2 regions of the Sphingomonas sp. Leaf30 genome follow, and region 1 is predicted to be linked to the other one. Evidence: riboswitches for the same ligand, from Rfam matches in the RefSeq annotation. Region 1 holds a riboswitch; the other holds the start of a gene.
What was found. A riboswitch is a leader RNA that binds a small molecule or an ion and turns the genes downstream of it on or off. The one in region 1 is predicted to bind cobalamin.

Region 1 (7,305 bases):
GGGTCGAGCCCGTCGGCGGTCGAAAACTCGTCGAGCAACGATTCGAGCCGCCCCAGCCCCGCGCCGCTGCGCGTCGTCGCGGCCGGCGGCGGGACATGGCCGATCGTCACCGCGCCGATACGCCGCCGTGCCTGTGCCGCCTCGCCCGGATCGTTGACGATGAACGGATAGAGCACCGGCATCGCCCCGGTCAGCGCCTCGGGCCAGCATTCTCCCGACAGCGCGACCGCCTTGCCCGGCAGCCATTCGAGCGTCCCGTGCGCGCCGACATGGATCAGCGCATCACTCCCCCGCGCGTGCAGCCACAGATAGAAGGCGACATAGGCATGACGGGGACAGCGCGACAGGTCGTGATACTCCCCGACCCGCGCCGCGCTGCGCCCGCGTTCGGGCTGGAGCGCGATCACCACGCCCCCCCGCTCGACGCCCGCGAACTCGAACGCGCCGTCGATACAGGCCGGATCGTCCTCGGGCGCGCCCCAGCTTTCCTCGAGTGCGTCGCGCAACACGGCCGGCAAGCCCCCAAGCGCCGCGCGATACGCCGCGACCGGCCACGCGATCCGCCCCGTCGCCAGCGCCTTGGACAGCGCTTGCGGCGCCGCCCCTCCGGTCGCGTAACCCGCCGCCGCCAGATCCTCGACGATCGCCTCCGCGGACGCCAGCGCGTCGAGCCCAACCGCATGCGCCATCTGATAATCCTTACCCGGATAGGTCGACAGCACGACCGCAGGCCGCTGCTCCGCGACCGGTCGCTCCGCTAGCCGCACCCATGCGGTCACGCGCGCGACGATCGCGGCGATCCGGCCGGGCTCCGCCCGATGCTCGCGCCGCGCATAGCCGAGATCGTCGTCGCGGACGCCGTCCTCCTTGAAGCTCGCGACGCCTGCGAACAGCCGTCCGTCGACCTCGGGCAGGACGACGTGCATCGCCAGGTCGGCGGGGGACAACCCGCGCGTCGATCCGGCCCAGGCGGCACGATCCGACGTCGCGAGCGCGACCTGGAACACCGGCACCCCCGCCCCGTCGAGCGGCGATGTGTCGTCCGCGCCGCGGCCCGAAAATGCGGTCGCGTTGACGATCGCCGCCGGACACAGCGCGACGACCCAACGCGCCAGCCACCCCGCCGCGCCCGGCGCCTTCAGCGACGGCGCGAAGAGCCCGACGACGTCGAACCCCGCCCCACTCAGCCCGGCATGCAGCGCCTCGATCGGGTCGAGATCGGCAGCGGTCAGGTAGGAGCGGTAGAAGATCAGCAGGATCCGCGGCCGCGTCGCGGTCATCGCGAACGCCGCCGGGCACGTCACCCCGTCGCGCGGCTGCCAGCCGCCGACCTCGGGAACCGTCTTCACCCCCGCGACTGGCCCGGCATAGAGCCCCGCGGCCAGCGCCATCTGCGCCAGCGCCGCCTGCGCCGCGACCGCGCCGCCGTCGTCGCACAGCGCGGCGAGCCGGCGCAACGTCGACACCGGCACCGTCGACGCTGCATCGAGCCGCGCGTCGATCCGCCCGTCCGCAGGCAGCACCGCCAGCGCGATCCCCCGCGCCCGCGCCAGCGCCTCGACCTGCTGTAACCCATAGGACCAGTAGGACCGCCCGCCGATCAGCCGGATCACGATCCCCTTCGCCCCTTCACCCCCCGCTAGCGTTCGCTCAACATAGGTATCGACCGACAGCGGGTGGGTGAGCGCGGACAGGTTGGCGAGCCGGAGCGACGGCAGCGGGCTCCCCCCCGCCGCCGCGCGCCGCCACCCGGCCGCGAACGCGCCGAGATCCCCGTCAGAAAAGGACAGGACGACAAGGTCCGCCGGGCTCTGCGCGAGGTCCTGCGGGACCGCACTCTCCTCCAGCCCGTGGCTTTCGCGGAAGACGACGTGCATCGCCGTCAGCCCTGAAGCGCGGCCCGGATCCTTACGGGGTCGATCCGGTCATGCTCGGCGATCACCACCAGCCGCGTCTGCCGCGCCTCGTCGGCGCGCCACGGCCGGTCATATTGCGTCCGCACCCGCGCCCCGACCGCCTGCACCAGCAGCCGCATCGGCTTGCCCGTCACCGCGGCATAACCCTTCACGCGCAGGATGTCGGCGTCACGTGCCAGCGTCTCGATCCGCGCGGCGAGCGCCGCCGGGTCCGCGATCTCGCCGAGGTCGACGATCATGCTGTCGAAATCGTCATGCTCGTGGTCGTCCGCGCCATCATGGTGCGACGGCCGCGCCGCGATGTCGTCCTCCGCCGCCGCGTTCAGCCCCAGCACGACGCGCGGATCGATCACCCCGTCGGTCAGCGCGATCACCGGCAACGCACGCGGGGACTCCGCCGCGATCACCGCGCGCGCCGCAGCCACCCCCGCCTCGCCCGCCAGATCCGCCTTGGTCAGCAGCACCAGGTCTGCACAGGCGAGCTGGTCCTCGAACACCTCGGCGAGCGGCGTCTCGTGATCGACGCTCGGATCGGCGCGGCGCTGCGCCTCGATCGCGGCGAGGTCGGGCGCGAACCGCCCTGCGGCGACCGCTTCCGCATCGGCCAGCGCGATCACCCCGTCGACCGTGATCCGCGACCGGATCGCGGGCCAGTCAAACGCCTTGAGCAACGGCTTGGGCAGGGCGAGCCCCGACGTCTCGATCAGGATATGGTCGGGCCGCGGGTCGAGCGCGAGCAAAGTCTCGACGGTCGGGATGAAATCGTCCGCGACGGTGCAGCAGATGCAGCCATTGGCGAGCTCGACGACGTTCTCGGCCGGGCAATCGGGGATCGCGCAGCCCTTCAAGATGTCGCCGTCAATGCCGAGCGTGCCGAACTCGTTGACGATCACCGCGAGCCGCCGGCCACCGGCGTTACGGATCAGATGGCTGATCAGCGTGGTCTTGCCCGCGCCGAGGAATCCGGTGACGATGGTGACGGGAATCTTGGCCAGGGTCGGCTGGGGGTCGGTCATGCGATACTCTCCGGGCGTCGGAACGACAGCCACGGACGGACGCACGCCCGCAGCCACACGCGCGCACGACCTGACGGCCGCACGCGTTCGTCGCTCAGACGGAGTACCGTGCCGCGACCATCCCCTGGATCAAGGCAAGAGCGACCATGACGCTGGCAGGTCTCCTGGCTCGCGGGTCGAAGCTCGATGCACGCCTTCCCAGGTCCCGTGACTCAGTGGCTGCCCCCGCATCGGGGGCCTGTGCGTCTCGCTCACCGCTTACAGTTGCAGGGACAGCCGCGGCATTGGGAGGCAAGCCTCCCGCACCGCATTCCCATTCAAGCCCCGAAGGGCACCGGCGCGATCTGTCGAGGTTCGGTAGAACCAAACCTCGAGGTTGGGTTTAGAGGAGTTTGGCGACTGTGCCAATGCACCTCACCTCCGTCATCCTGACGAAAGTCAGGACCCAGAGCCACGCGTAATGCGCTGCCTGGCCCTGGGTCCCGGGTCGAGCCCGGGATGACGACGCTGCCTGTTATCCCCGCACCACCTCGATCTCGTCGAACCGCTTCCACCGGTAGATCGCGAAACTCAGCACCCAGCACGCCACGAACAGCGCGATAATCGCAAAGCCCAGCCCGTTGAAATTCTCGCCCAGCGCCGAAGCGACGTCCCACACGCCCCCGCTGAGGCCCAGCTTCGACGCCAGCAACGCGAGCGTTTCGATCCCGCCGATCGCGATCGCGACGATCGCCGAGATCAGCGTGATCGTGATATTGTAATAGAGCTTGCGGATCGGCTTCACGAACGCCCATTCATACGCGCCGAGCATCACCACCCCGTCGGCACTGTCGACCAGTGCCATGCCCGTCGCGAACAGCACCGGCAGCACCAGCACCGTACCGATCGACAGCCCGTCCGCCGCCTGGCTCGCCGACAGGCCGAGGATCGCGACTTCGGTCGCGGTGTCGAACCCCAGCCCGAACAGGAACCCGAGCGGCGCCATGTGCCAGCTGCGTGTGACCAGCCGGAACATCGGCCGGAACAGCCGCGCGAGCAGCCCGCGATTGCCGAGCAGCAGGTCGAGATCCTCCTCGACATAGCGCCCCCCGCCGCGGACATGGCCGAAGGTCCGCCACACCGATCGCAGGATGATCAGGTTCATCGCCGCGATCGTGAACAGGAACAGCGCGGAGATCAGTGTCGCGATCACCCCGCCCGCCTGCTTGAACGCCTCGAACTGCGCCAGCGCACTCGCGGTCAGCGCGATCGCGACCGCGGCGATCAGGACGATCCCAGAATGGCCGACCGCGAACCAGAAGCCGACCCCGATCGGCCGCTGCCCGTCCTGCATCAGCTTGCGCGTCACATTGTCGATCGCCGCGATATGATCCGCATCGACCGCGTGGCGCAGCCCCAGCCCCCAGGCGAGCATCGCGGTACCCAGCATCAACGGCTGCGCCTGGAACAGCGCGAACGCCCATCCCCAGGCGGCGATGTTGGCCGCAACCAGCATCGCGAACATCCAGCCGATCCGGTGTCGCGTCGAACGACCGGCAGTCCGCCCGGTCATGATCTTGGTCATTGGCACATCCCCGGCGTCCGACGAGGACGGGGGCCTGCCGCGAACGACCGGGACGCGCGCCGACCGGACGCCCTGAGCGGCCGGCATGCGTCGCCGATGCGGCCCCCGCCGCATGGTCGTCGCTCAGACGGCGTTCACCGTGCCTCGGCCACCCCCTGGGCCGGGACAAGAGCGACCAGACGCCGGCAGGTCTCCTGGCTCGCGGGTCAAGGCTCGACGCACACCTTCCCAGGCCATCGGCCCAGTGGCTGCCCCCGTCGCAGGGGGCGCGTGCGTGTCGCTCGCCGCTTACAGTTGCAGGGACAGCCGCGGTCTTGGGGCGAACCCCGCACCGCATTCCCTTTCAAGCCCCGAGGGGCACCGACGCGATCTGTGCGGATCCGGCTTGCGTCGGACCTGCGCCACAGGGCTAGCGCGTTTTGCCTGCGCTGACGACAGGATTTGCGTGCGACGTAACGCAGGGCATGTCGTCCCATCTCACCGCAACGTCTGCCGTACCTCGTACGTTGATCGCGTAACCGACCGGCGTCCTGCCGGTCGCGGCGTTGCCCGCTTTCCGCCCCGCGGCATTCGTGCGAGCAGCGCAGACCTTCATCGCCCCGCTGAACGGAGCCCGCATGCGCCCTCTCGTCCCCGTCGCCGAAGCCCAGTCCCGCCTCTTCGCCATGGCATCGCGCGTGCCGGCCGAAACCGTGCCGCTGCGATCGGCGATGGGTCGCTGGGCGGCGGAGGACATTCTCGCCCGCCGCACCCAGCCTGCGACCGACCTCTCGGCGATGGACGGCTACGCGATCCGCTACGCAGATCTGCCCGGGCCGTGGACGGTCATCGGCGAGAGCGCGGCCGGCCGCCCCTTCACCGGTTCAGTCGGCGCGGGACAGGCGACGCGCATCTTCACCGGCGCGGCGATGCCGGCGGGCGCCGACACGGTGCTCGTCCAGGAGGAAGCCGCACGCGACGGCGACCGGCTGATGCTCGACGGCGAAGGCCCCGCCTTTGAAGGCCGCAACACGCGCCGCAAGGGGCTCGACTTCGCGACCGGCACGCGGCTGATCGCGGCCGGCGACCGGCTGACGCCCGCCCGCATCGCAGTCGCTGCGACCGGCGGGCACGGCGCCTTGTCGGTCGGCCGCCGGCTGCGCGTCGCGGTCGCCGCGACGGGCGACGAGCTCGTCCCTCCCGGCTCGACCAGCGATCCCGTCCCGCTGCCGGAATCGAACGGCATCATGCTCGCCGCGATGCTCGCCGACCTGCCCGTCGACATTATCGATCTCGGAATCCTCCCCGACCGGCTCGACACGCTGCGTGACGCCTTTGCCGGGGTCGATGCCGATCTGCTTGTGACCACCGGGGGCGCGTCGGTCGGTGATCACGACCTCGTCCGCCCCGCGATCGAGGGAGCGGGCGGCGGCATCGACTTCTGGCGGATCGCGCTGCGCCCGGGCAAGCCGATGATGGCGGGCACGCTTGGCCGGACGATGCTGCTCGGCCTGCCGGGCAATCCCGTCTCCGCCTTCGTCACCGCCATCCTCTTCGTCCGCCCCGTGGTCGCGCACATGCTCGGCGCGCGCGATCCCCTGCCGCAGACGACGCACGCGCTGCTCGGCGAGGATCTTCCGCCCAACCAGTCGCGGACCGACTATATGCGCGCCGAACTGCGCGACGGCCGCGCCTATGCCTCGACCATCCAGGACAGCTCGATGCTGCTGACGCTCGCTCGCTCGTCCTGCCTGATCGTCCGCGACGGCGACGCGCCGGCGGCAAGGGCGGGCGACTCGGCGGAAATCCTCGTCATCGCGTGACGTCACCGCTTGACGAAGCTGCAAGTGTTCCATAGAAGTTCCTCGTCTGTTCCGGACGGAGAACCGTTATGCTCACGCGCAAGCAGCACGAGCTTGTCTGCTTCATCAATGACCGCCTCGCCGAGACGGGCGTGTCGCCCTCGTTCGAGGAGATGAAGGACGCGCTCGACCTGAAATCGAAATCGGGCGTGCACCGTCTGATCAGCGCGCTTGAGGAGCGCAACTTCATCCGGCGCCTGCCCAACCGGGCGCGCGCGCTCGAAGTGCTGAGGATGCCCGAGCGTCCCGAGGCTGCAATCGCACAGACTGCGGTGAAGTCGGGGCCGAAGGCGGCGGCATCGGCCGACACAGTATCTGCGCCGGACACGGTCAGCGCCACGCCCGCGTCGCCCGCCCGCATCGCGGCGAACGACGTCGTCGAGATCCCGCTGCACGGCCGGATCGCCGCCGGCGTCCCGATCGAAGCCTTTGAAGGCAGTTCGATGCTTGCTGTCCCGGCCGCTTTGCTTGGCACTGGCGAGCATTATGCGCTGGAGGTTTCGGGGGACTCGATGGTCGAAGCCGGCATCCTCGATGGCGATTACGCGCTGATCCGCCGCACCGAGATCGCACGCGACGGCGAAATCGTCGTCGCGCTGATCGAGGACAGCGAAGCGACGCTGAAATATTTTCGCCGCGAGGGCGCAATGGTTCGGCTCGACCCGGCCAACCGCGCCTATGACCCCCAGCGTTATGCGCCTGCTCAGGTCCGGGTTCAGGGCAAGCTGTCGGGTATCCTGCGCCGCTACGACTGACGAATGCCGGGGAGCGCTGGCGGTCATCACCGCCGCGCAACCGGCTGGCGTGGCGTTCGGTGAACGTCAAATGTCGGCACCGCCTCGATCTACGCCCCGTAAACAGAGCCGCAAGGTTGGCGCGCTTGGCACCCCTTGTTTGGCATGAGCCGGGGCAACCTGACATCACCTTCGCCCCCGTCCCGAGACTCCGGACAAAAGCAACGGTGGAGA
Region 2 (7,305 bases), on a different contig from region 1:
CACTGTTCGACGACGGCTATCGCGCGATCGAGGCGCGGTCGGGCTGGCGCGGCTATGGCGTCATCCCCTGGCTGCCCGAGGCCGCCCGCCTGCCGAGCGAGGATGCGGTCATCCTCGAACGCGGGACCGGTCACGGCCGGCAGGACGGCCAGGTCGTCATCGCCTGTCCGATCACCCCGCGCATCGCCAATTTCGACGATCTCGATCCGCTGCGGCTCGACCCCGGCGTCACGTTGGTCATGGTCGCGCCCGGCGAACCGATCCCCGACGCCGACATGATCATCCTCGCCGGCTCCAAGGCGACGATCCCCGACCTCGCCTTTCTCCGCGCGCAGGGCTGGGACATCGACATCCACGCGCATCGCCGTCGCGGCCGCCCGGTGCTCGGGCTGTGCGGCGGCTATCAGATGCTCGGCCGCAGCATCGCCGATCCGGACGGGCTGGAGGGTCCCGCCGGTATCGCCCCCGGGCTCGGCCTGCTCGACGTGGCGACGATCCTGTCCCCCGCCAAGACGCTCGAGCGCGTCGCCGGCACCGCGATCGGCGCACGGTTCGACGGCTATGAAATCCATATCGGCGAAACCACCGGCCCCGACACCGTGCGCGCGGTGACGACCCGCGACGATGGCCGCCGCGACGGCGCGGTCAGTCCCGACGGGCTCGTCTCCGGCAGCTATGTCCACGGCCTGCTCGGCCTCGCGGATCAGCGCCGCGCCTGGCTCAGCCGGCTCGGGGTCGATGCGGTAGGGCCCGACCATTCGGCGTCGATCGACGCCGCGCTCGATGCGATTGCCGAAACGCTCGAACGCCATCTCGATATCGACGCGCTGATCGCAGTGTCGCAGCTCGCCGGCTCAGACGCGGCCGGCAATGGCGAGCGCGACTAGCATCCCGGTCTCGACGAATTCGATCCCCGCACCGTGACAATCCCCCGACACGCCGCCGACCCGCCGGATCAGCCACCAGCCGAATACAGCGATCAGTGCAGGGGCCCCTGCAACGGCATGCACAGGCACCCCTAAACACCCTGTTACGCACCCCCAAAAGACCAGATCGTGCACCCTGATCTTCCCTGCCACCATCCCTCCCAGCCCGCCCTCCCGCAGCAGCGGCACGCACCGCGCCCAGCATAACGGGCCGATCCGCGCGAGCATCGGGACGACGATCACGACCGCCCATCCCTGCGCGGAGACGGCGTGCAATAAGACAAGCTTTGCAATGAGTTGCAAGGCGATCGTTACAACGCCGAAGCTGCCGATATGCGGATCCGCCATTACCGCGATCAGCCGGTCGCGATTGCCGTGCGCGGCACCCAGCCCGTCCGCCAGATCTGCCAGCCCATCCAGGTGCAAAGCCCCTGTAATCGCTACCCAAATTGTCAGCGCGGCGAGCGCACCCGTCCACGGATCGATCAGCGCGCCGACCCACCCCGCCGCCGCGACGACCATCCCGATGCCTGCCCCGACGACCGGGTACCACCGGATTGCGGCGGCAAAATCCTCAGCGTCCGCAGCGACTTGCGGCATCGGCACGCGCGTCAGGAAGCCGAAGGCGACGATCAGCCGCTTCACGAAACCGGATCCGTCTGCAGCGCCACGATCTGCGCCGTCCGGTCCGGCCAGATCCGTAGCGTAACCAGCGCCGCATAGGGCAAATCGAACGCCCAGAGCTCGCGCAACCCGAACCCGCACAGCGATTTCAGCGCCGCACGGATCGCCCCGCCATGTGTCACGATCAATGAGGTTTCAGGCTTAAGGTCCTCAATCGCATCCGTAATTCTAGCGATCAGATCACTCCACCGCTCGCCACCCGGTGGCGGTGCACCATCCGGATCGTCCCAGAACCGCTGCAACGCCGCAGCGTCGATCTCCGCCGCAGCCAGCCCGTCCCAATCCCCGAAATCCAGCTCCCGCCACCGCGCATCAGTCGCTGGAGCCAGCCCCCGCTCCCGCCCGATCGCATCCGCAACAGCCTGCGATCGCATGAGATCAGAACAGACGATCTTCTTGAAATTCAGCGGTTTTACCCGAGCCATACAGGCCGCCAGACCCTCCGCCGTGACCGGACTATCAGTCCGCCCCAGCATCCGCCCGGTTAGTTCAGGCGAACCATGCCGCAACAGGTGGAGCAGGAACGCCCCACTCACGCCACCGACACCCCCGCCTCGGCAAACGTCGCCATCCCGTTATGCGCCGCCAGCGCCGACCGGATCACTCCCACCGCAACCGCCGCCCCGCTTCCCTCCCCCAATCGCATCCCAAGTCTCAGTAAAGGCTCGAGATTCAGCGCGCCGAGCAGTCGCTCATGCCCCGGCTCGGCCGAACAATGCCCGGCAATGCAATGCTCGGTGATGCCAGGATACGCCGCCGCAATCGGCGCGATCGCCGCCGACGAGATGAATCCGTCGAGCACCACCGGCACCCCCGCCAGCCGCGCCGCCACCACCGCGCCAGCGATCGCGACGATTTCACGCCCCCCCACCCGCCGCAACGTCTCGAACGGCGTCCGCGGGAAATCAGCATGCCGCCCGATCCCCGCCTCGACCACCGCGGTTTTCCGCGCGATTCCCGCCACATCGACCCCCGTCCCCGGCCCAACCCAGTCAGCGGCGGTTCCGCCGTAACTGCGCAGACACAGCGCTGCGGCCGACGTAGAATTCCCGATTCCCATCTCCCCCACAACAAGCATGTCGAGCCCCGGCACGACGACGTCCGCACCGATGTTAAGTGCGGCGAGACAAGCGGCTTCGTCCATCGCCGGTGCTATCGTGAAATCCGCCGTGGGGGTTTCCAGATCGATGTCGGCGATGATCAGCTCGAGCCCGACGGCATCCGCCAGCGCATTGATCGCCGCACCCCCATGGCGGAAATTCTCGACCATCTGTGCGGTTACGGAGACCGGAAAGGCGCTGACCCCGTGCACCGCAACGCCGTGATTTCCGGCGAAAATCGCCGCCCTCGCGCGCTCGAACCGCGGCCGCTCGCGCCCCTGCCAGCCCGCCATGAAGACTGCGAGGTCCTCAAGTCGACCAAGCGATCCGGGTGGCTTGGTCAACTGTGTTTGCCGCCGCGATGCCGCCCCTCGCGCGGCTTCGTCCGCCGCAGGAAGGGCCTCCAGCGCCGCCTCGAACGCTGCGACCGTGGGGAACAGCGTCACTGCGCGACATAGCCCGCGGGGGGCGTCCGGGTGATGAAATGCCCCTTGATCCCGGCCGGCCACTGCCGAAACGGCACCTGCCCCTCCGCACTCTCCGCATGCAGCACGGCGTAATCGAGGATCGCCCGCGCCGCTTCCTCATCCGGCGTGAAGCGCCCCAGCACATAGCCGATCTTCTCGGGCCCGCGGACGTGGATGGTGCAGAAGTCCTGGCAGGCGAACAGGCACGGCATCGCCTGGACCGCAATCCCGGCATAGCGCGGATCGCTTGCCTGGACCGCCTGCAACGCCGCGACGAGTCTCGCACCGCCGCGCATGCCCTCGGCATCGTCCTTCGCATCGGTGGACGCGCGGCAGGTGCTGCAGGCGACGACGGCCGCACCGTCTTCGGCGGGAACCAGTAGATTTGGCATTGAAACCCCATGACATACGCGCCCGCGGCACAGGCCGCAGGCTGGTTATGTCGTCGCGCGGGTTTACCCCCGTCCGCTCGGCGCACCCTGGCCGGACGAAAGACGACTGCGACGGGCAGGTCTCCTGGCTCACGGGTCACAGCCCTTCGCGCCGCCTTCTCGGGACCGGGATCCCAATGGCATGATGGCACGATGGCTCGCCGCTTACAGTTGCAGGGGCAGCCGGGGTTCTCCCGTTCCCTTTTCATCCCCGTCGCCGGGGAACCTGTCGCGGTCAGAGGGATAGGCCGGGCGAGCGGCCCGGGTCAATCGCCCTGCGAGCTGTCACGCGTCAGCGGTACCACGACCGGTACGCCCTCGATCGATCCGAACCACGCCCGAACACCATAGGTCTCACGCAGCCGAGCCGGCGTCAGCACTGCCGAAGGCGCGCCGTCGGCGACGAGCCGTCCCGAGTCGAGCACGAGGATGCGATCACAATAGCGTGCGGCCAGCCCCAGATCATGCAGCACGGCGATCACCAGGACACCCCGCGCGGCCTGCGCCCGCAGGATCTCCATGACTGCGATCTGATGCGCGGGATCTAGCGACGCGAGCGGCTCGTCGACGATCAGCGCCGGCGCCTCCACCGCGAGCGCCCTTGCCAGCAGGACGCGGGCCCGCTCACCCCCCGAAATCTCGGTCGCGACACGCGCGGCAAGCGAGGTTACGTCCGCCGCCGCCATCGCACGGGCAATCGCGGCATGGTCGTCCCGTGAGATGCGGGACAGCGGTGCGAGATGGGGCAACCGGCCCAGCGCGACGAGACGTTCGACGCTCAGCGGCCAATGAAGACTTTGACCCTGCGGCAGATACGCGACCGTCCGCGCGATCTCACGTCGCGAGCGCTCCGCCAGCGGAACCCCGTCGAGCAGGATATCTCCAGTAGCGGGAACCAGCCCGAGAAGCGCCTGGACCAGCGTCGATTTGCCCGCCCCATTGGGGCCGACGATCCCGATGAGCGCGCCGCCCTCTGCCGAGAAACTGACATCGTCGACCACGACCCGCCCTGCACGGCGGACGCTGAGGCGGTCCGCGGAGAGGGCTACCATAGCCGCCGCTCGCGCATGAGGTGCACGAGGAACACCGGCACGCCGAGAAACGCAGTAACGACCCCCAGCTTGAGTTCGTTCGACGTCGGGATCACGCGTACCAGCACGTCCGCAAAGGTCAGCAATGCAGCACCGCCCAATGCGGAGGGGAGCAGAATCGTCGATGGCGAACGATCGGTCATCGGCCGGACGAGATGCGGAACGATCAGGCCGATGAACCCGATCGCGCCCGATACCGCGACCGCCCCGCCAACCCCGATCGCCACCCCGACCAGCATCCGCATGCGCGTCCGACGCAGATCGACGCCGAGCGCGCGCGCACCGTCTTCGCCAAGCGTCAGCGCGTCGAGCGCATGGCCGTCCCAGCCGACCAGCACCATGCCGAGTGCGATACAGGGCAGTGCCAGCGCGACATGGCTGAACGACCGGTCTTCGAGCGACCCGAGCAACCAGGTCATGATCTCCATCGCTGCAAACGGGTTGGGGGACAGGTTCAGCGCCAGACTGACCCCCGCGACGGCCAGCGTTCCAACCGCAATCCCCGCGAGGATCAGTGACAAGGCGCTTTGCGACCCGGCCGCCAGCACGAACAGCAACCCCAGCGCCGCGAACGCCCCGGCGATCGCCACGATCGGCAGCATCGCCGGATGTAGCTCCGCCAGCCCGAAATACAGCGCGATCACCGCGCCCAGCGATGCCCCGTTCGACGCGCCCAGCACCGATGGCTCGGCCAGCGGATTGCGCAGGAACCCCTGCAGCGCCGCACCAGAAAGCCCCAGCATCGCGCCGACCGCCAGCCCGAGGATCGCGCGCGGCAGACGGAGTTCGAACAGGATCGCGCGTTCGATCGGATCGCCCTGCCCGCTGAGCGCCCGCACGACATGCGCCAGCGGGATCGCCGCGCTACCCACCGCGACCGACGCGGCGCCGGCCAGCAGCGCAAGCAGCGCTAGGCCACCGACCAATCGCGCACGCGTCACGCGTTCCATAGTGCCAGATCCCACCGCATCGATTTCCGCCTAGCGCATAAGCGGCCGCTGCGGCAGGGTTTTGCGCATGCGCGGCCGCCGTCTCCTGACCATCCTGATGATCGCTGCCGCCAGCGCACCTGCTCCGGCGGCAGCGCCTCGACCGCCGGCGCGTATCGTTTCGCTCAACCTATGCGCTGACCAGTATCTTCTGGCGCTGGCCGACCCCGCGCAGATCGTCGCGCTCACCCGGTTCGCGCGCGATCCGAACATGTCCGCAGCCTCCAACGCCGCGCGTACCATGCCAGTCAGCCGTGGCAGCGCCGAAGACGTGCTGGTGCTCCGCCCCGATCTCGTGATCGCATCGCCGTTCCGACGCCAGACGGTCGCCGCCGTGCTTGCCGGACGGCACGTCGCGACGCTCGATCTGCCCCCCGCGGACAGCTATGCCGCGATCGTGAGGCAAGTCCGTCAGGTTGCCGCCGCCATCGGGCACCCCGATCGCGGCGAAACACTGATCCGCCGGATGGACACCGCGCTCGCACGATTGCCGCGCGCGCCGGGAGGTGGTCGTACGGCGGCCTATTATCAGCGTCGGGGTTTCCTGACCGGTACCGGCACGCTCGTCGACGAACTGATGCAGCGTCTCGGGCTTGCCAATCTCGCGACCCGGCTCGGCAAGCCCGCACTCTCGCAACTCTCGCTCGAACAGATGGTGTTGGCACGCCCGGACTATCTCATAGTCGAAAGCGCCACGGACCGCGTGACCGATCAGGGCACCGAAATGCTGCATCACCCGATTCTCGACGGGATTCCCCGTCTGCGCATCCCCGAGGCGTGGACCGTCTGCGGAGGCCCTGCCTATGTCCGGGCCGCGCAAAGCCTTGCGGCGCAGTTGCGCACGCCGCGTCCGGCCGCTCGTCGCCGCAACCCTTAGAACTCGACGCCAGCCTGGGCCTTGACCCCGCCCCGGAACGGATGCTTGACCAGCCCCATCTCGGTGACGAGATCCGCCGCGGCAACCAAAGCATCGGGCGCGTTGCGCCCCGTCGCCACGACATGCGTCATCGCCGGTCGTGCCGCGAACCCCGCAAGTACCTCGTCGAGTGGCAGATAGTCGTAGCGCAGGACGATGTTGATCTCGTCGGCGATGACCATGGCATAGCTCGGGTCGAGGATCATCCGGCGGACCTCGTCCCACCCTTCGCGCGCCACGGCGATATCGCGGGCCCGATCCTGCGTATCCCAGGTAAAGCCCTCGCCCATCGGCTTGAATTCGACCAGATCGGGAAAGGCGTCAAAGATGACCTTCTCACCGGTCGTCATCGCACCCTTGACGAACTGTACGATCCCAACCTTTCGCCCGTGCCCCATCATCCGCACCGCCATGCCAAGCGCCGCGGTGGTCTTGCCCTTGCCCGGCCCGGTGTGGACCATGAGCAGGCCCTTTTCGATCGTCTTGGCCGCGACGATCTTGTCCTGGACGACCTTCTTCTTGGCCATCCGCGCCGTGTGCTCCGCCTCGCTCCGCATCAGAATGCTGCCTTCACGCCGGCATAGGCACCGCGCCCCTGACCGACATAGCTGAGCACCTCCTCGTACCGCTCGTCGAAGAGGTTTTCGACCCGACCGAAGACCGATAGCCGGGACGTCAGCTTGTACGCCGCGTTCAGGTTG

Region 2: linked by a shared signal. The riboswitch ahead of ASE89_RS08215 (DUF1636 domain-containing protein) and the one ahead of cobW (cobalamin biosynthesis protein CobW) in region 1 are both predicted to bind cobalamin.

The regions. Positions count from the first base shown of each region.
Region 1 is NZ_LMKZ01000001.1:1,265,596-1,272,900, reverse strand. It holds gene cobN (cobaltochelatase subunit CobN) at 1-1,877, opposite strand, end outside; gene cobW (cobalamin biosynthesis protein CobW) at 1,883-2,932, opposite strand; cobalamin riboswitch at 3,070-3,286, opposite strand; gene ASE89_RS05885 (HoxN/HupN/NixA family nickel/cobalt transporter) at 3,447-4,484, opposite strand; cobalamin riboswitch at 4,664-4,876, opposite strand; gene ASE89_RS05880 (molybdopterin molybdotransferase MoeA) at 5,114-6,298, shown strand; gene lexA (transcriptional repressor LexA) at 6,367-7,092, shown strand.
Region 2 is NZ_LMKZ01000002.1:322,937-330,241, forward strand. It holds gene ASE89_RS08195 (cobyric acid synthase) at 1-887, shown strand, start outside; gene cobS (adenosylcobinamide-GDP ribazoletransferase) at 855-1,571, opposite strand; gene ASE89_RS08205 (histidine phosphatase family protein) at 1,568-2,146, opposite strand; gene cobT (nicotinate-nucleotide--dimethylbenzimidazole phosphoribosyltransferase) at 2,143-3,156, opposite strand; gene ASE89_RS08215 (DUF1636 domain-containing protein) at 3,153-3,569, opposite strand; cobalamin riboswitch at 3,667-3,853, opposite strand; gene ASE89_RS08220 (ABC transporter ATP-binding protein) at 3,875-4,660, opposite strand; gene ASE89_RS08225 (FecCD family ABC transporter permease) at 4,654-5,649, opposite strand; gene ASE89_RS08230 (ABC transporter substrate-binding protein) at 5,717-6,565, shown strand; gene cobO (cob(I)yrinic acid a,c-diamide adenosyltransferase) at 6,562-7,161, opposite strand; gene ASE89_RS08240 (TonB-dependent receptor plug domain-containing protein) at 7,161-7,305, opposite strand, start outside.